Linked DNA regions of Saccharophagus degradans 2-40. The protein of the gene in region 1 interacts with the protein of each later gene in a pairwise test. Links are inferred from orthologs where the notes say so. Each region holds a gene or a part of one and is shown in the gene's direction. Other genes may lie near its edges. The genes, in order: SDE_RS09020 and SDE_RS06755.

The links.
Region 2: the proteins of SDE_RS09020 (region 1) and SDE_RS06755 interact in binary tests that used the Escherichia coli proteins (3 or more experiments, as listed by UniProt). The link is inferred for Saccharophagus degradans 2-40 from one-to-one orthologs.

Annotation. Positions count from the first base shown.
Region 1 is NC_007912.1:2,196,021-2,206,409, forward strand. Bases 901-3,742 are described here. They hold SDE_RS09020 (flavodoxin), read left to right. Parts: upstream 901-1,950; coding sequence 1,951-2,535; downstream 2,536-3,742. Other genes in these bases: SDE_RS09010 (GGDEF domain-containing protein), read right to left, coding at 901-1,642; SDE_RS09025 (diacylglycerol kinase), read left to right, coding at 2,538-2,897; SDE_RS09030 (HD domain-containing phosphohydrolase), read right to left, coding at 2,902-3,742. In the rest of the region: more of SDE_RS09010, read right to left, coding at 665-900; more of SDE_RS09030, read right to left, coding at 3,743-4,332; SDE_RS09035 (flavin reductase family protein), read left to right, coding at 4,506-5,012; SDE_RS09040 (two-component system sensor histidine kinase NtrB), read right to left, coding at 5,051-6,439; SDE_RS09055 (hypothetical protein), read left to right, coding at 7,613-8,959; SDE_RS09060 (1-aminocyclopropane-1-carboxylate deaminase/D-cysteine desulfhydrase), read left to right, coding at 8,967-9,929; SDE_RS09065 (cyclic nucleotide-binding domain-containing protein), read left to right, coding at 9,926-10,389. UniProt on the Escherichia coli protein: Low-potential electron donor to a number of redox enzymes. Involved in the reactivation of inactive cob(II)alamin in methionine synthase.
Region 2 is NC_007912.1:1,647,535-1,657,776, forward strand. Bases 4,691-7,385 are described here. They hold SDE_RS06755 (regulatory protein RecX), read left to right. Parts: upstream 4,691-5,662; coding sequence 5,663-6,109; downstream 6,110-7,385. Other genes in these bases: recA (recombinase RecA), read left to right, coding at 4,691-5,620; SDE_RS06760 (hypothetical protein), read right to left, coding at 6,183-6,518; SDE_RS06765 (type I secretion system permease/ATPase), read left to right, coding at 6,799-7,385. Outside these bases: SDE_RS21220 (alginate lyase family protein), read left to right, coding at 1-681; SDE_RS06735 (glycoside hydrolase family 2 protein), read left to right, coding at 707-3,181; SDE_RS06740 (DUF4124 domain-containing protein), read right to left, coding at 3,301-3,741; SDE_RS06745 (CinA family protein), read left to right, coding at 3,918-4,406; more of recA, read left to right, coding at 4,574-4,690; more of SDE_RS06765, read left to right, coding at 7,386-8,934; SDE_RS06770 (HlyD family type I secretion periplasmic adaptor subunit), read left to right, coding at 8,924-10,242. UniProt on the Escherichia coli protein: Modulates RecA activity through direct physical interaction. Can inhibit both RecA recombinase and coprotease activities. May have a regulatory role during the SOS response. Inhibits DNA strand exchange in vitro.

The DNA of each region.
Region 1 (10,389 bases):
GTAACCGCTGGTTCTATTGCGTTGTAATGGAAGGTAAAAACAGAGAAGTGCGCCGCCTGTGGGAGTCGCAGGAGTGCCGTGTAAGCCGCCTAAAGCGTGTGCGTTATGGCAACATATTTATTCCATCCAATGTGCGTGTAGGGCAATGGATTGAGCTAGAAGATAAAGAGCTAAAAGAGCTGTGCCAAACTGCAGATATTCCCGTGCCAGATCGCAAGTTTTCTGCGGGTTTACAAGATTTTAGAGATCGTCAGCGCCGCCGCTTGGAATCCCCAGGCTCTAAGCGCAGTAGTAGGCCAAACACTAAGGTGCCTGATGCTCGATCTAGGCCTTCTTCAGCCCATTTTGACCCTGAAGTAACAGTAGGCAAAGCTGCTACACCTAACGCACCTAAGGCAAGGATGAATACGCGAAGCGCGCCAAATTTTGATAATGGCAGTGATACGCGTCAGCCTAAGCCGCGCCAACAAGCTTCGAAAAAAACGAATTCTCGCAATAAAGATAGACGGGATGAATTTGATGTATTCACAGGTGAGCTAGGCACCAACCGCCGGTCTGATAAGGCAAAGCCAAGCGCTAATCGCGGTGATAAACCGGGTAAAGGGCCTGCAGGAGGAAGGGGCTCGAAGCCCCGTCGTTAGGCGTTTTAGCTTATTCAGTTGGTTCACGCAGTGCTAGATTGGCCTGCGTGAGCTTCGCTGTTGCGGTTGTGCTGCCGCATGTTGTTCGAAGATTCAACCACCACCTTATTTCGCCCTTCTTTTTTCGCTTGATATAACGCGCAGTCAGCGCGCTCAAAAAACGATTCCACGTTATCTGTATCAATTAAAGTGGTTACCCCTAGGCTAATCGTGGACGCTACATTTTCGCCGTCGATCTCCATTGGTGTAATGGCCGAATGAATGCGGATGCGCTCTGCGGTTAGGCGAGCGTTTTCGGCGTCGGTATTGTGCAGTAGCACCACAAACTCTTCTCCACCAAACCGGAATATTTGATCGGTTTCTCTCAGTGAGTTTTTGATGTTGGTGACAATATGCTTAAGCATTTTGTCACCGGCGCGGTGGCCATATGTATCGTTGAGTTTCTTGAAGAAATCCACATCGATAAGCATTAGGCTAAGCGGCGTTTGATGGCGCAGCGAAAGCTTAATTTCACGTGCAAAACAATTGTCCATTGCCTGCCGATTACCAATCCCTGTAAGGGGGTCGCGCATAGAGCTATCGAGCGCAGCGCGGTATAACAGCGCGTTACGCAATGGGTAAAAGAGCACACCTATAAGCATTTCCATTAAGGTTAGCTCTGTTTCTAAAAATGGTTTGGCGCGCCTAAATTCAATTTTGCCCAGTTGAATGGTGCTGGTTGCAACGTTGTAGCAGGCGGAATGTTTCTCTTGAGACCCAAGCTTTAATTCAATACCTTCTAAATTATCGAAACTTAATCCATTTACTTCGAATAGATCTTGAATATTGCTAAAGAACAACTCCAATGTATTTACTACATCTAAAGTGCTTTGTAGGTTGTAGGCCAGCTTAAACTGTAAATCTCTCAGCTCGTTTTCGCCGGGAAAGCCGTTAACTTTCAGCATGGTCGCTGTCGGCTTTTTGCCTCGTGTACGGGGTTGTGTCGCTGCACTTCTCGCCATCGGATTATCCTGCAATCAGATTAATAGGTGCTGCGGGATGTTGTCGCAGCAAAGTCGTTGGTTAGGATTTAGCCAAAAACGTGCCATAGTTCACACTGTGAGTAAATGTTAATGAAATCAATAGGTTGCAAAGGTGGTGGAGGCGAGGTGTTTTTTGGCGGCAAAAAAATGGCGCTTTTTTGTCGGTTAAACCTTGCCGAATTTCCTCTTGAGGTAAAAGCTTGCCGCCAAGGTACGTATTAAGGCCGTTGTTTTCAGGCTGGTAAGTTGCGAGAATGTCGCGCAATTTCTGGGAGCGCATGCTCTCAATGGCAATAACAGCGTTTGGTTCTATAGGCGAGGCAGCAGTGGCAGCAAAAATTGGGTTGATCTATGGCAGTGACGACGGCAACACAGAAACAATTGCGTTTCGAATTCAGGCGCGCTTAGGCGAAGAGAATGTAGATGTGTTGGACGTAAGCGACGTAACGCAAATGGATTTTGCCAGTTATGACAAGCTCATACTGGGCATACCAACTTGGGATTTCGGTCAAATCCAATCCGACTGGGAAGATTTCTGGGACGATGTGAAAGAGGTAGGGTTTGAAGGGAAAACCGTGGCGTTATTCGGCTTGGGGGATCAGTTTGGTTATGGGGATTTCTTCCTTGATGCCATGGGCATGCTGCATGACGTGATAGTTGAAAATGGCGCCAAAATTGTGGGGCACTGGCCCGTTGAAGGTTATGAGTTTGATGCATCTAAGGCATTAATAGAGGGTGAGGGCCTGTTTGTTGGCCTTGGTATAGATGAAGATCAACAGCCAGAGCTAAGTGCATCGCGTCTAAATAAGTGGGTGTCGCAAATTAGTCATGAATTTAACCTAGGATACGAGCCAATAGAATTGGATGATTAGTAATGACGCATAAAAATTCAGGCCCCACTCGTGTATTTAAAGCAGCCTATTATTCTTACAAAGGTATTGTTAGTGCCATTAAGCACGAAGCAGCGTTTCGGCAGGAGTTGATCCTCGCTGTGGTTTTACTCCCTTTGGCGTTTTGGCTTGATGTGACCAAGCTAGAAAGGTTAGCTTTGGTGGCCACTGTTGTGCTGGTGTTGGTTGTGGAGCTGCTTAATAGCGGTATAGAGGCGGTGGTTGACCGGGTAGGTGTAGAACACCATGAGCTTGCTGGGCGGGCTAAAGATATGGGGTCGGCCGCTGTGTTTTTATGTTTAATCCTCACGGCCTTTGTGTGGGGCACAATACTGTTTCTTTAGTTTGTTATAAATTGTCATGCCTTTGGCTGGTGACAGGGCCTATCCACGTTGCTTTCAAGGCGGCAGAAATACTCGGGGCCGCTATGCGGTCCAACTCTTGTAAGCCTTCTCTCACTGTTTGAACGTGTTCATTTTCCGCTGGGTTTTCTTCGGCAAAAACAGCTAAGCTCTGGCGAAGCTTCTCAATATGAAACACAACCTCATGCATACGTAAAAACGTATCTTCTATTTCCCCGTAGGCGTGGGTAAGTTGTTTTTTTTCTATGTGCTCCATGAGGCGTAAGTACGCATCGTTGATGACTTCCGATTGGGTGATAGCAATATCTATATGGATAATTCTGTTTTGCAGGGCGTACAGCTGGCTATTGTTATGCCTAAAGCCGATGGCGACAGATAGCGATTCGGCGCGTTCGATACATTGTTTTAAATAACCAAATGTTTCGCGTACAAGTGCGATAAATTCTGGCATAACCTCGCTAGGCAGCGTCGCTTCGTAGGTGGCTTTTTCGTCTTGTAGTACTTCTATTAATTTAATGCCACTGCGCCCAAAGCGAGTGTGGCCATTCATTTTAATAATGGATGCCAGTGCCGATATGGGTCGACAAGCGGGTTTAAGTCTGTACGTATAGGCCGCATGCAGGCTGCTCAATACATTCAATAACTGCGCGGTGGGGCTAATGTTATTGCCTAATTTACCGGTTGGGTAGCCGCTGCCGTCTAAGTTTTCACGGTGCTCTAAGATGGCTCTGGCAACATCGTCGCTAATTTTTTTGTGCCCAACCAGTAATTTGTAGCCAAGTGTAGGGTAGGCGTGCAAGGTGACTCGCTCTTCAGCGGTTAGATTTTTGGCTTCTAACGAAATGGAGCTGGGTAAAAATAGCAGCCCCAACCCTTGGAGTAGCGCACTTAAAAAGAGGGCTTGAGTTTGTGCGACGGGGTCTTTTTTTAACTCGGCGCATATTACGCCAAGCCAGGCTGTAAACAGTGCGTTTTTAAATGCGTGTGGGTAGCAGTATGAGAGGCACGTTAGCTTGGTGAGTAAGCTCGGGTGCGATGCTAATATTTCGCAGTAGGGAGCTATCCGCTCTAGCGAGTGGTGTGCTTCGCTAAAGCTTTTGATGTGTGAGTCAGCTTCAATCATTAGCTTGAAGTGACCGGGAATAGTATCGGCAGTTATTTGGCCTTCGATATGCAAGTTTTTGTCAAAGTCGTATTCGAGGCTAGCCAGCGGTAAGTTGTTTAGCTCGTCTGCCTGTAGTTGCCGACCTTGCGGTAAAACGAGGTGGTTGTCGGTGTTGTTTATATTCGAAACACTATGAATAGCAACGCGTTGACTGAGGTTTGCAAGTCGCTTGAGGTAGTATTGTTGTTCCGCCACAGAAAGAGCAGGCCGGTTGTTTACGGCGCGCAGGGGGGCGGCTACCAGTTTCGTCATAGAAGTGACCGTATACGGAAATTTGAATATACATTCAGTATAGGTCAGCTTTTTTGTTTGCGGGGCCGTTTTATGTGCCAGCTTGTTTTGGCGCGCAGCGATATGCCCTATAATGCTGAAAAAGACGTTTTGTTCTCGTCTTTATAACAATGTCGTAATCACAGCGAGATAATATGTCTGGAAGTTCTATCGAGTCAGCGGGTGTCACTCTGGCTCAGCAAATGCGCGACGGTATGCGTCGCTTGGCGTCTGGTGTGTGTGTTGTAACTGCTAACAACCTACTCAAGCAGCGCTTTGCCATGACAGCGTCATCGGTAACGTCTTTATCTGATAATCCGCCATCGCTATTGGTTTGTATAAACACCGACTCGCGAATCAATCAGCCATTGCTCGAAACTCAGTCGTTTTGTATCAATATACTCTCAGCTTCGCACCAATTGGTATCTAACACTTGTGCGTCCCCCAACACTGATGAGCAGCGCTTTGAGGTAGGAGATTGGGTTAAAAACCAAGAAACAGGCTTGTATTATTTAAACGATGCGGAGGCAGTATTTTTTTGCGAAAAAGTGAATGTGCTGCAACACGGTACGCACAATATCTTTATTGGCAATATTACTAAGGTAAGTACCAGTCAAGCCGAAGCGACGCCGCTTATCTACTTAAACGGTGGTTATGTATAAGCGTTGTCAGTTGATTTGCGCTAAGGGCTAACTAACAGCTAAGAGGCGAGGGGAAGACGTATGGTAAACCGCGTACCTTCGCCTGGTACCGACTCAACGTCAATTTCACCTTGGTGGTGCTCTTTAATTATAAAATAAGATACGCTCAAACCTAGCCCGGTGCCTTTGCCTACTTCCTTAGTGGTAAAAAACGGGTTAAAAATCTGCCTTTTTACATTGTCTGGCATCCCAGGCCCGTTGTCTTCCACGGTTATCACCACCCAGCCCCCACAGCGTTTGGTTTGAATGTGGATTTGAGGTTGCAGGGGGGCGCCGTATTCTTCCGATCGAAAAGCTTGCGCAGCATTGAGCAGTAAGTTGAGTATAACTTGCTGAATCTCGGTTGCCGCAGCGTAAATTAAAGGTAAGTTTTCTTCTAAGTCACAATGGATGTCGGGTAGCTCAATGCCTGCTGGCGTTTCAAGCTTAAAGGTATTTTGCGCGAGCTGCAGTGAATGGGTGAGTAATTTGTTTAGGTCTGTCGCCGCTTTTTGATTGGTGGTGCGAGAAAACTCAAGCATGCTTTTTACTATGTCTGCCGCCCGTGTTCCCGCATCGCGAATATCCCCTAACAGCTGAAAAATATCGCGGCTACGGCAGTATGTATCCAGCGCATTCAAGTCTATATTCGCCTGCAGGGCTTTTTCTTGGTTGGCTGGCAACGTAGGGCTTACTCTGCGTTCGATGTTTTGCACGTTATTCAATATAACGGCTAAAGGATTGTTTATCTCATGGGCCAAGCCGGCGGCTAACTCTCCGAGACTCATTAATTTTTCGTTTTGAACCATCATTTTTTCTACGCGCACACGCGAGGTTACATCTTCCAGCAACAATACCGCTCCCGCGAGCGCGCGGTTTTGCGGCGATGGGCTTGAGCTATCTAATTCTTTAAGAGGGTAGACTTTTATATCTAGGTAACGTTCTTCGGCGGCTTCCCCTACAGATACGTTCTCTTGCCTAAATGGCTCGCCGGTATCTATACAGGTGGCTACAGTGCCAATGGAAACAGGCAGGTTGGGAAAAACATCGGTCACTTTAGCGCCCATCACCATTTCTGCGCTTAAGCCGCTGGTTTCTGCTGCGGCGCGGTTCCAGTGGGTAACGTAGCCATCGCGGGTAACGCCAATCAGTACTGAATCTATGGAATTAACCACACTGTGAATGTAGCGCTGTGTTTTGCGCAAGAGGTCTTCGGTTGCTTGGTGTCGTTCTATCTCTCGCCAGAGCTGTTCTTTTGTTTTGGCGAGTTGTTCTGGGGCTATTTGCTCACCGGCAAGCGTGTTGTCTTTTTTCTTCTTTAGCCAAAACCAAACTATTCCAATTGTTTGTACCGCTATTGCCACACAGAGGGCAATAACTAAGCAGCGAAACAGTTCGGCGGTATCCATTCCTGTATCCTAGAGAGTGTTTTTTTGATTGTAATCGATTGTTGTGACTATCTTAGGTGGAGTAGGCGTCTGCGTCTAGGTGCAATGGTTAGGGAAGGTGAATGGGGTTGTGTGGTTGTAAATTGGGCATTGCGATAGGCTTTTAGTCAGGTTGTGCAAAGAATAGCTAGGTTTAAAATTTATTGAAAAAAGTGGCGTAAAAAATTTGACATAGGAAGCAAATCCGGTAGAATGCGCAGCTCTCGACGGACGGGTGGTTAGCTCAGTTGGTAGAGCGGCGCCCTTACAAGGCGTAGGTCACAGGTTCGACCCCTGTACCACCCACCACTCTTACTTGTGATGTGACAAGGGTAGTGAGTTAGTTCGAGAAATGCGGCCCGGTAGTTCAGTTGGTTAGAATGCCGGCCTGTCACGCCGGAGGTCGAGGGTTCAAGTCCCTTCCGGGTCGCCATATACTAAAAGCCTTACTCGCAAGAGTAGGGCTTTTTTTATGCCTACTTTTTATGTATTTGCCTATCTAACTTCTCACTATTTGCTCTTTTCTCGCGTTTACTTGCTGTTATTGTCAAATTAAGTTCACACTTTGAGCCTAATATGGCGCCGTTGATAGTAGTTTTGCTGCTTTAAGTAAGCAAGTGCTTTAAATTGAACTATTATTGATTTCAATGTTCTTATAACTTAATGCTGATTTTAGCTAAGAGCATTGCAGGCTCGTGTAGAGAGTAACTACGCGAATAAACTTCACTAAATAAGGAGATCACTATGCAAGACTATATAGAAGAGCTTCTAGATGCACCGTTATACCTATTGGATGACGAGCAAGATCTAGATGACTACCTTGATGAATGCGCTGACCTTTAATAAGTCAGCGCTTTAGATATTTGTAATTTCCCCTCTATTTATTTACCTCCTGAAGTACCTTTTTGACACTTCCTTCGGTTTTTACTCAATTCTTCCTCAAATTGTGCTTTTAATAGCCACTTCAAAGATAAATCGATATTGATATAATTCAATTTTCTAAGCATTGAAAGGCGCGTCACAGCCTGAGAACTTCGAGTGGTTAATAATGTGTTTATGGGCAATAGTGGTATTACTATTTGTCTGCATGTGATTGCCGATTGAATGCATTTATTATTTTAGGCGTGTGCGCCTAGGCCGACTTGGAATCTATACGTGATATTTGACCACGATGAACTTGCTAGTGCTATTTTCTTGTTTGATAGGCAAGGTGGTTTATTGCGTGAAATGTTGTATTCCGAGTTTGAGGCAATTTTGGATGGGTATGTACCCGTTCGAGAGTTAGCCAATCAAACTATTCCCGCCGTATTTGCTCAAATTAATTCTAAATTGCTCGTCGAGCGGGCGGTTTTTTTCTGGGTTAGTTTTACTCGTACCGGGGAGATTGACCCTTCTTGGAATTTACCTTTAGATCAACTGGCCATGAATGCCAGCGCTGGGCCCGATTTAGGCGCTGGCCCAATTAAGCTTGCCTGTGCTAGCCAATGCCCCATAAGCCATCATAGAGGCTCCCTGTGGGACCCAGATTTACGCAAAGGTAAAGGCCAGCTAACGGTACTCAAAAAGTCGGCGGCGCTTAACCGGTTAAGTATTCAGTTTCGCGAACCCTCTAAGGACGAGTTGGAGCAGGCGCAAAGTAGAGAGAAGCAAGAGCAACAGCGCAACTTTAACGAAGAGTACTTGCAGGAGCTGCGAAGCCACATGGCGCATTTGCTTAAAGAACAGCGGCTTAAAGCATCTACTATAGAGCGTGAACGCGAACGCGAAATTAAAGAGATAAAAACGGAATCCGCCAATAGATTAGAAGAGTATCGGCAGCTACTTGATAGTAAAGGGCGTGCTTTAGAAGAAGAGCGTGAGCGTAATAAATCGCTGAAAGAGACAATAGAAGGGCAGGCTAAAAAAATTGAGGGCTTGCGTGAGTACTTCGAACACAAATTGTCGCTGCGAGAGGGTGAAGAAAGCGATCACATTGAGGCGCTAAAGCAAAATTACGAAACCGAGCTCGAATTAAAAGTTAATGCTGCTACCACCGAGTTGCAAGAGTTGCTGCAAATGCGAGAGGTAGAGCTGCTATACCGTAACGAACAAGAAGCACAGTTGCACGATGAAATTGCGCGTTTGCGGCAGGAAAACGAACAGTTTGTCGCTAATAGTGGTGACAGGCTGCTGGATAAAATGGCCAGCAAAGGCATTAGCTTTGTAACCTATCAGCCGGGAGCAGGACATATTACGTTACCCAAAAGCGAAATTTCACGCTTTATGGATAACCCCATTGCCTACGCGGCAAGTGTATGTGGTGTGCAAGAAGGCCACTATTTGGCGTGGCTAGAGCATTATCAAGCTCCGGTTTGTAAGCATTGCGACGAAGCTGGTACTATTTGCAGCGCAAATATTCAGCGCATAAACTCGCCGAGCGAATTCCATATTGGGCATGATGATCACTGCGATCAGCATAAAAAAATAAAAAGTATCAATTCATTAAAGCTAGCTGGTGCCTAACCCTTCTTTGTTAAACCTATTAACAGGTGATCTACCTCAACTCGCAGCTACTGTGCAACACCAGCGGCTCAATTGGCGTGTGGCCGATGAAGCGGGTGTTGCGGTTTATTTGCGTCGAGACGACGCTATTCACGCTAAGCTTAGCGGTAACAAGCTTTACAAATTGCACGGGCATTTGCAGGCTTATTTTGAAAGCGCCCATTCTAAGCAACCCATTGCCTCATTTGGTGGGGCATACTCTAATCACCTCTACGCCTTAGCAGCCGCTGGGCAAATTTTAGGGATTCCCACAATTGCGGTAATTCGTGGTGAGCGACCCAAAGGCGCAGCGCCAACTTTAGATGATCTTGAGGCAATGGGTATGCGGTTACATTTTATTAGCCGTGAACGTTACAAGCTGCGTAATGATCAGGCCCTACTGATGGCTCTCAATCTCGAGTTAGGAGAACCTTGTTTTTGGGTGCCCGAAGGAGGGGCTGGGTTGCTGGGTAATACTGGCTGCCAAGTGTTGGGGGCATCCTGCAGTGAGTTTCTGCAGCGCGTTACGCCGAATGAGAGCGATGCTTATGTGGTGATGGCTTGTGGCACAGGTACAACCTTTAGCGGCGTTGTTAATGGCGTGGGGCCTTCTGTGCAGGTGTTGGGCGTGCCAGTGCTAAAGGTGGGTGGCGAATATAAAGCCGAAATTGCTGCTGCCATAGGTGCGAATACCCGCTGGAAGCTTTTAGAGGATGGGCATTGTGGTGGTTACGCCAAGTTTCCAGAATACCTGCTAAAGTTTATGGTAGAAACAGAATTAGAAGTTGGCGTGCAATTAGACCCAGTGTATACGGCGAAAATGCTGTACAGTCTGGCAACAGCGATTAAGCAGGGTAAGTTTGCAAGAGGTAGCCATATTGTGGCTATTCACTCTGGTGGCTTACAAGGTAGGCGCAGTGTGGAGAAGCAATTAATGGAGTTGTATGTATGAGTGTAAATTTGGTGCACGATAACAGTCAGCAATTTGATGACGCCTTGGCAATGGCAAAAACCTTGGTGCCGCTGAATGGATTGCGTGAATCATATTTAGCTGATCTATTTAATCACGTATCTGTGCAAACCATACTGCAGGGGCAGGTGTTGTTTCAATTTGGCCAGGTAGACAATCAGCATATTTATTTATTGCATGGCGAAGTCCATTTGCAAACGGCAAGTGGTGAGGTGGTTTCTGTTGCCACCGAAGATTCGATTTTGCCCTTGGCGCATGCTCAGCCGCGTCAGCAGCGTGGGGTGGCTATAACAGATTGTATGATTTTGCGGGTAGACAGCGACTACCTAGATCGTATGGTGTGTTGGAGCCAAATATCCGATTACTTGCTTGCCGAGCTATGTAATGAACGCGATATGGATGAAGACATGGAGTGGATTCAAACGGTTTTGAAATCTAACCT
Region 2 (10,242 bases), 540 kb from region 1 along the record:
TTTTACAGAGTGCTAGATAGCATTTTGTTGATAAAACCTTCGCAAGCACTAACTGCAGGTGAATTAGCGGGGCTAGATGCGTGGTTTAGCGAATATTTAGAGTGGCTAGTAGAAAGTCCTTTGGGTATTGATGAACGCAAAACGAAGAATAACCACGGCACATTTTACGATTACCAAGTAGCGGCTATTGCACTTTTCGTGAATAACGAAAAAATTGCTAAAAACGCTATAAAGCGAGCTCAAAAACGATTAAAAGCGCAGATAACCAAAGATGGTAAGCAACCTTTAGAGTTAGAGCGTACGCGTCCATTTCATTACAGTGTATTTAATTTGCAGGCATTTGTTGGCTTGGCGAAATTGGCGTCTGAAGTGGGAGTAGATCTTTGGCAGTATCCATCGGCAAAAGATAATCGCCTTAAGCAAGCTTTCGATTACTTAATTACTCATTCCCGCACTGCTAGCACAATGAATGGCACGCAAGAATCAACTTTGCGAAAGTACGATTTTATTCCAGTGTTACCCGATTATGCTCACAAATATGGCGTAAGTATTGAAAGCTTACGCGCCCATTACGACCCAGAGCATGGCTATTGGGTGGATTGTGGCTTGCTATTTCTTTCCCCTAACTTTTTTAAAGCTGAGCTGGCGACGACTACAAACTACAAACCGTGTAGATACTAATAATTAATTAGCTCTTGGATACAAAATGAAATCTATTTTTATTGTTCGTAAGCCTCTTGCGTGGTGCGCAGGGGCTTGTTTAATTGTGGCTGCATTGGCGGGGTGTGAACCTGCTAATAATGACGCGCCGGTTAAAGGTGCTTCGCCTGTAAAGGCGGCCGAGCCAACAGTAACGCTGTTTAACGACGATTGGCATTACTTGCAAAATAATGCGCAAGATATCGCGGAAATTTCGCAAAGCAAAAAATGGCAGCATGTAAATATACCTCACACGTGGAACGCTACCGATACCGTCGACGCCGAACCAGGCTACCGACGCAATGCTAGTTGGTACAAAAAGGAGTTTGCGGCAGGCCAAGCCTCGCGTTATGTGCTGTATTTTGAAGGCGCAAATATGGAAACGCAGGTGTATATAAATGGCCAATTAGCAGGTGAGCACATTGGAGGCTATTTAGGGTTCGATATAGAGCTAACACCTTGGTTAAAGAAAAATGCGAAAAATACTTTATTAGTAAGGGTGAGCAACGCTTACAACCCGCACTTAATACCCTCACAGAAGGCAGATTTTTTTATACATGGCGGAATAACGCGTGATGTATGGTTAAAAGCGTTGCCCGAAACCTATATAGATCGCCTTCAAATCGACACACCTACAGTTTCAGAATCCACCGCGCAAACCCGCGTACGCGCTTTGTTAAATGTAGGTGCCGCGTCGACGCAAGGGCTTACGCTAAGTGCCGAGTTGAAATCACCTAACGGCAGCGTAGTTTTGTCTGCGAGTAATATCCAGGTGGCGGCTAACAACGAGGTGGAAATTGTATTTAAAGATATTGCCAACCCACAGTTGTGGTCTGTCGATACCCCAAATTTGTACACCATGCAGGTGGCGTTGCGCGATAGTGATAACAAAATTATTCACGAGGTAAATGAAAAATTTGGTTACCGTTGGTTTGAAATGCGAGCAGGGCAGGGCTTCTTTGTAAACGGTAAGCGTATGCTTATTCGTGGTACCCATAGGCATGAAGAGTCTGCCGGTGTGGGCGCAGCCATTACAAATGAAATGCACCGCGCCGATATGCAACAAATTAAAGATATGGGAGCAAATTTTGTGCGTCTTGCCCATTATCCGCAAGACCCTGAAGTTTACCGAGCTGCAGATGAATTAGGTTTGGTGTTGTGGGATGAACTGCCTTGGTGCCGGGGTGGTAAAGGTGGCGAAGAGTGGGAGAAAAACACAGAGTCGTACCTTAAACGTCAAATTGCGCAAAACCGTAATCACGCGAGTATTGCGTTTTGGTCGCTGGGTAACGAGATGTATTGGGAAGAAGACTTCCCAGGCGGTGGCAACGATGACGCAGTACTTGAATATGTAAAAAAACTTAACGCAATTGCTAAGGCTGCGGATTCTTCGCGCTTAACAACCTTGCGTAAGTTTTACCCTGCCGCAAAAGTGGTTGATGCATTTTCGCCTTCTATTTGGGCTGGTTGGTATGGTGGTGCCTACGGACAATATGAAGAAGCCATTCGCGCAGCGATGAAGGATTATCCTGCCTTTTTACATATGGAATACGGAGGCTCTAGTCATGCGGGACGCCACACAGAAACACCAACCGGTAAAGAAGGTATTATTGGTGCGCAGGTTTCTGTAGAAGAGGCGATGAATCAAGCTGTGGTAAAAAGCGTCGCGAAAGATAGCGATTGGAATGAAAATTACATGGTCGATTTATTTGATTGGCATTTGCATGTGTCTGAATCGGTCGAAGGTTTTGCAGGCAATGCTCAATGGGCTATGAAAGACTTTGGTACGCCTTTGCGTCCTGAAAACCCCATACCCTACGTGAATCAAAAGGGGTTATTGGATAGGAATGGTCACCCCAAAGATGCTTACTATGTGTTTGCAAGCTACTGGTCCGATAAACCTTTCTGTTATATCGAGTCTAAAACATGGACTCATCGCCAAGGGCCGAAAGAGGGGAGAGATGTTACGGTTTACTGTAATACTCACACCGCAGAGCTTTTCTTGAATGGCAACAGTTTAGGTGTAAAACAGCGCGATCCTCAGCGTTTTCCCGCGGGCGGTTTAGTGTGGAAGGTGCCATTTAAAGCTGGCGTAAACCATTTGCGCGTTGAAGGTATTATTGACGATGTAAAAGTGCACGATAAGCTAGATGTTACCTATTTAATTGGTGAGCACGGTAAGCTGGATTCGATAAAACTAAGTGCTAAACCGCTGGACTCTGGCAATATTCTTATTGAAGCCGAGGCTTTAGATAGTGCTGGTAATCGTGTACTGAATTATTCTGAGCGCGCGTATTTCTTTAATGTTGGCGAACAGGGGCAATTGATAGAGAATCAAGGTACCCCTAATGGCAGCAGTATTATCGAAATGGCCAGTGGTTACGCTGCAATTGAATTTATTCCTGGTGATAAACCCAGCGTCATTGAATTCAGAAATCAAAATGTAAAAGGGGTGTATTTAAACGTTGATGCGAAGCAGTAACTGCTTTGCAATGGGGTTTAATTTGAGCACCCATATTAGGCGAGTAAAATCAGAGATAAAAAAGCCCCAGCTAAATAGTTAGTTGGGGCTTTTTATTTGTACTGTAGAATCTTTATAGGTTAAATGCCCTCAAGGCTTTTGGTTCGTTCATTCATTTGTTGCTGTACAGCTTTGGCGTCATCGACTAATTTTTTTACTTTTTCTGGGCTATATATGTTGCCGCTAAAGTCCGGCCCTTGTGGAGTATCGGTTTCCCCTGCAATGGTGGGCTCCTCTTTAATGCCTTGTATGAGGTTTACATTCGGGTCTACTTCCATTTTTACGGCAGATTCTGCAGGGTTGGGTGGCGGCTCGGAGGAGTAGTGGACTACCCCGTTTGCGTCAGTCCATTTATATGCGGTGGTTTTCCCCTCGGCAAAAGTCGGTAAGCTGGGGCTAGAAAAGCTAGGTAGGCTTTCTGTAGAGAAAGGCAGCTTCCCTGTCATTATATACATCATGTAGTTCGAGGCCCCAAGGGCCAGCACCACAACCACAACACACTTAAATATCAGCTTTTTCACTGCTGTAAATCTCCATTTCAACTAGTCTTATTACGCCATTATACCCATGCTTTAGGTTTAGTGTTTTAGCTAATGCCTAAAAGTGTTTAAGCGGAAGGGCGCAACCTTAAAGGTTGTAAAAGTGTAGCAAGAAAAAGCCATTGCAAGTTAATCACAGTTGCCCTATGTTCTTGCCCATGACTGAATCTACTTATCTTCTAGCCGAGCGTTTAGGCCAGCTTTTACGTGGGCCAAAACACACCGTAACTACCGCAGAGTCTTGTACTGGCGGGGGTATTGGGCAGGCAATTACTCTGGTGCCGGGCAGTTCGGCTTGGTTTGAGGCGGGTTATATAACCTATAGCAATCGTATAAAATCTAAGCTTTTAGGTGTGCCTTCAGCATTAATCGAGGCCCATGGTGCGGTGAGTGAGCCGGTGGTCTTGGCAATGGCGGCAGGGGCTATACAGCACTCGGCGGCCAATTATGCGGTAGCTGTAAGTGGGGTAGCTGGGCCAGATGGCGGCACCCCGAATAAGCCCGTGGGCACCGTGTGCTTTGCCTGGGGCGCTGCAGATACTCTGCAGGCTGCAACCGTGCACTTTGAGGGCGATAGGCACGATGTGCGCGAGCAAAGTGTAAACTTTGCGTTGCTAAAATTGATTCACCTGTGTGAGCAAAGTTAAATTTTACTGTATAAAAAACTATTACTGTTTGCGTGTACAGTATTTTTGTCGTATTCTTTCCTCAGTCGCAACCAATTGGGTTGCAGCGCAATGCGCAAAACGGGGTTTAAGGGTAGGTGAGACGGGATGTTTTCAGCTGCCAAGATTATATTTTAAAGGGGTTAGTTATGGATGCCAGTAAATCAAAAGCGTTAGAAGCTGCACTTTCTCAAATTGATCGCCAGTTCGGTAAGGGCACGGTTATGCGCCTTGGCGATAAAGGCAGAGAAAAAATGCCTGCTATTTCAACCGGTTCACTCGGTTTAGATGTGGCCTTAGGTATAGGTGGCTTGCCCAAAGGACGTATTGTTGAGATTTACGGCCCTGAATCTTCAGGTAAAACCACGCTAACCCTTCAAGTTATTGCAGAAGCGCAGCGCCAAGGTGGCACTTGTGCTTTCGTTGATGCCGAGCATGCACTAGACCCTGTATACGCCGAAAAGCTTGGTGTAAATGTAGACGACCTAATTATTTCTCAGCCAGATAACGGTGAACAGGCCTTAGAAGTTGCCGATATGTTGGTTCGTTCTGGCGCTGTAGATGTGCTTGTTGTCGACTCCGTGGCGGCGCTTACTCCCAAGGCCGAAATCGAAGGCGATATGGGCGACCACCACGTTGGTTTGCAAGCGCGATTAATGTCGCAAGCACTGCGAAAAATTACGGGCAACATTAAAAACGCTAACTGTTTAGCAATTTTTATTAACCAAATTCGTATGAAGATTGGTGTGATGTTCGGCAACCCAGAAACCACTACCGGTGGTAACGCGCTGAAGTTCTACTCTTCGGTTCGTTTAGATATCCGTCGCATTGGCTCAGTTAAAGAGGGCGATGAGGTTGTTGGCTCGGATACGCGCGTTAAAGTTGTTAAAAATAAAGTTGCGCCACCCTTTAAGCAAGCCGAGTTTCAAATTTTGTATGGTCAGGGCATAAACCGCTTGGGCGAGATTGTAGACTTTGGTGTTAAGCTTGGTTTAATTGATAAAGCTGGTGCTTGGTATAGCTATAACGGCGATAAAATTGGCCAGGGTAAAGCAAATGCTATGCAATACCTTCGCGATAACAAAGAAGTTGCCGAGTTCTTAGAGCAAAAAATAAAGGCGGAATTACTGGGCGATATTAAGCCTGTAGCTAAAGAAGGCGCTGAAGTTGAAGAAGAGAGCGCAGAGCAGGAGTAATTCTGTTCTCGCTATATTAACCTCTTTAGTTTTTCTATTTGTATGGATTACCCCTCTGTTAAAAATGCTGCGCTAGGCCTATTGGCCAGGCGCGAGCACAGCGAGTATGAGTTACGCACTAAACTCAAGCAAAAATTCCCCGTTGATGAAGAGCTTCTAAATACACTTGTAGGCGAATTGGTTGGCTTAAATTACCTAAGTGATGAGCGCTTTGCTGAAATGTATGTGCGTGTTCGCCAGTCAAAAGGCTTTGGTCGCGAGCGAGTAATGCGTGATCTACAAGAAAAGGGCATTTCTAGCGAACTTGCGTCTAACTGTATTGAGCAAATCGACACTTGGTTAGAAACTGCCACACACGTATGGCAAAAGAAATTTGGTGTGCCGGCAGAAGACTACAAAAGCAGAATGAAACAAATGCAGTTTTTGCGCTATAGAGGCTTTACACACCAAGAAGCAGAGCGGGTAGTGGCCGGCTGTACATTTGAATAGCAATTACGGGGTGCTTACTCCTTTCTAAGCCCAACCTAGTACCTTTCTTATACAGTGTTTTCAAAAAACACCTTCAAATAGTATCCTCATCATCCAAAAACGAAACCTCATTACTAGAGAGCTCAGAGCGCAGCCTTTCTCTTTTTAGCAGCTTCTGCTGCACTGGCTCTGGCAGCTCTGTAAATAAAATAACCTGTTTGTTCACTAGTAAATAAATTAAGTCCTCCGTAACCCTTGCTATTTCCCTGTCAGAGTTTTGTAGCTCTTTAAGTACAGCGTCGTCTTCGCCTTTGTTTAAAAAAGCGACTACTTCGTGATTGTCAGCGGGCAAACGCTCCTCATCGCCTGTGCGAGGCGCATCTAAAAGCTCGGTAATGTTGCCTTGGCTATCTCTTTTTATATAGGGCATATCAGATACATCTATACTGGTGGTTGGTTGATATAAGAATAGCAGTATCTAAACTGTATGTAGGGTTGCGTTTGGGTGGAATTTTGACCAGTGTGACTTGTGTGGTCTCTGGCGACATTAAAATTGAATGTTTATACAGTTTTACATTTATACTTGGCGGCCTTTGTTACACTGGTTGAAACAAGCGTTTACGCCAAACGGAATTGCCTAACGCGTTAATATATGGCTGTATTTAAAGCTGTGTGAAGGCAAAATGCACTTTTTACTGTGGGGCTAAAGCTTGGATAAAACAGAAGACACTGTCGGTTCAAAAGACCCTCTTTTACTGTCGTTGATGGCTATTGCTCGCTATGAGCACGTCGCTTGTTCAGACACCATGCTTGTGTCTGGGTTGCCATTGCATGAAGGCCGTCTTACGCCAGAGTTGCTAGTTCGCGCTGCAAGTCGCATAGATATGAAAGCATCGGTGGTTGAACGCACTATCGATCAAATATCCAACTTGGTATTGCCCGCCATACTTATTCTTAAAGACAACCAAGCATTGGTGTTGTTAGATATTGCAGATAACAACTCTGTCGCACAGGTATATTGCCCCGAGCAGGATGCTGAACAAGAAATATCCATTCCCGACTTACTCCAGCAATACACAGGCTTAGCCATATATATAAAGCCCGAAACCCATTACGAAGCCCGCGCTCTTCACGATATAGCACCTAAGAAAGCACACTGGTTTTGGGGGACGCTAAGCCATAGCTGGCGAATTTACCGCGATGTATTGGTGGCTTCATTTCTAATTAACCTCTTTGCGCTTGCGAACCCGCTGTTTGTAATGAATGTGTACGATCGGGTGGTACCCAATAATGCAATCGAGACGTTGTGGGTGCTAGCACTTGGTGTATCAGTTGTTTACATTTTTGATTACATCTTAAAAACGTTACGGGTGCATTTTATAGAGGTGGCGGGTAAAAAGTCGGATGTACTGCTGTCAGCGTATATTTTTGAGCGAGTGCTTGGCGCGAAGTATGATCAGCATCCTCCTTCTGTAGGGGCTTTTACTGGGCAGCTGCGCGATTTTGATTCTGTAAGAAACTTTATTACTGCAACGTCGGTTACCGCGTTTGTCGACTTGCCCTTTACCGTGCTCTTTTTGGTGGTTATCGGCTATTTGGGCGGCCCAATCGTATGGATTCCCATAGTAATTATTCCACTTATTATTATTTTTTCCTTGGTCGTGCAGGCCATGCTCAATAAAGCGGTTGCCAACACCTTTGTCGCATCCGCCCAAAAAAATGCCACTATGGTGGAAGCTATTACTAATTTGTCGTTGGTTAAGGTGTTGAACGCCGAGGGCAAAATACTGCGCAACCTAGAAAAGGCTGTTGGGTTGTTGGCTTATTGGGGTGTTAAAACCCGCGTGCTTTCTAATAGCGCGACTGGCTTTGCTGGTTTTATGCAGCAAATGGCTTCTGTTTTGGTGGTTATTGTTGGTGTGTATTTAATTAGCGCCGGCGAATTAACCATGGGTGGTTTAATTGCATGTGTGTTGCTAACCACGCGTTCTCTTATGCCTTTAGCGCAGGTAGCTGGCTTATTGGTTCAATTCCAGCAGTCGAAAATGGCGTTAACCTCACTTGAAGAGATTGTAAATAGGCAGCAAGAGCGGCCAAACGACAGACACTTTATAAAACGTATTAAATTGCAGGGTAATGTGGAGTTTAAAGGGGTGAACTTTGTTTACCCTGGCGATGATCAGCCAACACTCAAAGATGTAAGCTTTTCGTTAAAAGAGGGGGAGAAGGTAGCGTTAATTGGTCGATTGGGGTCTGGTAAATCGACAATGAATAATTTAATAGCTGGTTTATATCAGCCTACCAGTGGTGCCATTCTTATTGATGGCATAGATATTAAGCAAATAGACCCCGCAGAGCTGCGAGCCAATCTTGGTTATGTCCCTCAAGATAGCTCTTTATTCTATGGCTCAATAAAAGACAACATTGCTTATCGCGATGTATACGTTGACGATCAAGAGATCATCCGCGTGGCAGAAGTGGCTGGTGTATCTGCATTTAGTAATCTTCATCCCCATGGTTTGGCTCGAATGATAGGCGAGCGTGGAGACAATTTATCCGGCGGTCAGAGGCAGGCGATATCTATTGCGCGAGGCTTGGTGAATAGCCCTGCATTGGTGCTTTTAGATGAGCCTACATCTGCAATGGATAATGCGAGTGAAGCCAAGTTAATGGAAAACCTTAAAGAAGAGCTGGCCGATAAAACGGTAATAATGGTTACTCATAAAACGTCATTGCTTCGATTGGTAGACAGGGTAATAGTAATGGATAGTGGCCGCATAGTTGCCGATGGTCCGAAAGATACCGTGTTAGAAGCACTTAAAAAGGGGCAGGTCCGTGTCAGCTAAAAAAAGACTTGGCTCAGTATTTCAATCCATTGCCGATATGGCCGCCAATAGCGTGGACTCTCCTCTGCCGCCAGCCGATTTAGATTACATTACATCTGCTAGAGCTGCGGTTTTAGAGCAGAGTCCAAAGGGCGGGCGTTACGTACTGTGGGCGGTGGTTGTGTTTTTTGTTGTTACTGTGCTCTGGGCCAGTTGGGCGGAGCTAGATGAGTTTGCGCGCGGTGAAGGGAAAGTTATTCCATCTCAGTATGTTCAGGTTGTACAAAACTTGGAAGGCGGAATTCTTGCAGAGCTTTATGTGCGTGAAGGGGAGCGGGTCGCGCGAGGTGAAAAATTATTGCGCATTGACGACACGCAGTTTGCTTCTAGCTTGCGTGAGGCGGGTGTAACGCTGGCGCAATGGGAGCTTAAATCTATGCGCTTGCGGGCGGAATCTAACGGTGAAGCATTTAAACCCGAGATAAAAAAAGGCTGGCCGCAATTTCTTGTGGATCAAGAGCTAGCGTATTACCAATCGCGTCAACAAGAGTTGGCAGGTAATAAAGAAATCTACGATCAGCAACTTACTCAGCGCAAACAGGAGTTAGCCGAGCTAGAGGCAAGAAAAGAACAGTTACAGCGCAGTTACAATTTGCTGAATCAAGAGTTGCAAATGACTCGGCCGCTAGTTAGTCAAGGGGCTATTTCCGAAGTGGAATTATTGCGATTAGAGCGACAAGTGAACGATTTACTTGGCGAGCTAGAGGCGGCACAGCTTGCTATTCCTAGGGTTAAGTCAAGCCTAGATGAAGCGAAAGAAAAGCTGGCGAGTGTGGATATTGTATTTAGACGAGAGGCCCAAGAGGAGCTTAATAAAGTCACTCTCGAATTGTCTCGCTTACAAGAAACGTCGGAAGCGTTAGTCGATAGGGTAAAGCGTACAATGGTGATATCGCCTGTAGCAGGTACGGTCAAGCAATTGCTTGTCAAAACGATAGGCGGAGTGATCCAGCCTGGCATGGATATCGTAGAAATTGTACCCAGCGAAGAAATAATGTTGGTTGAGGCAAGGGTTCGACCAGCAGATATTGGCTATTTGCACCCAGGGCAAAAAGCCAAAGTGAAGTTTTCTGCTTATGATTTTTCCGTAATGGGGGGGCTAGATGGAGAGGTTGTCCATATCAGCCCAGACACCATTCAAGACGAAGATGGCGATAGTTTTTATCTCGTACGTATCGAAACCAGCAGAACATTCATTGGCCCAGACGGTAGAGAGCTACCAATTATCCCTGGAATGACGGTAAGTGTTGATATTTTGACCGGTAAAAA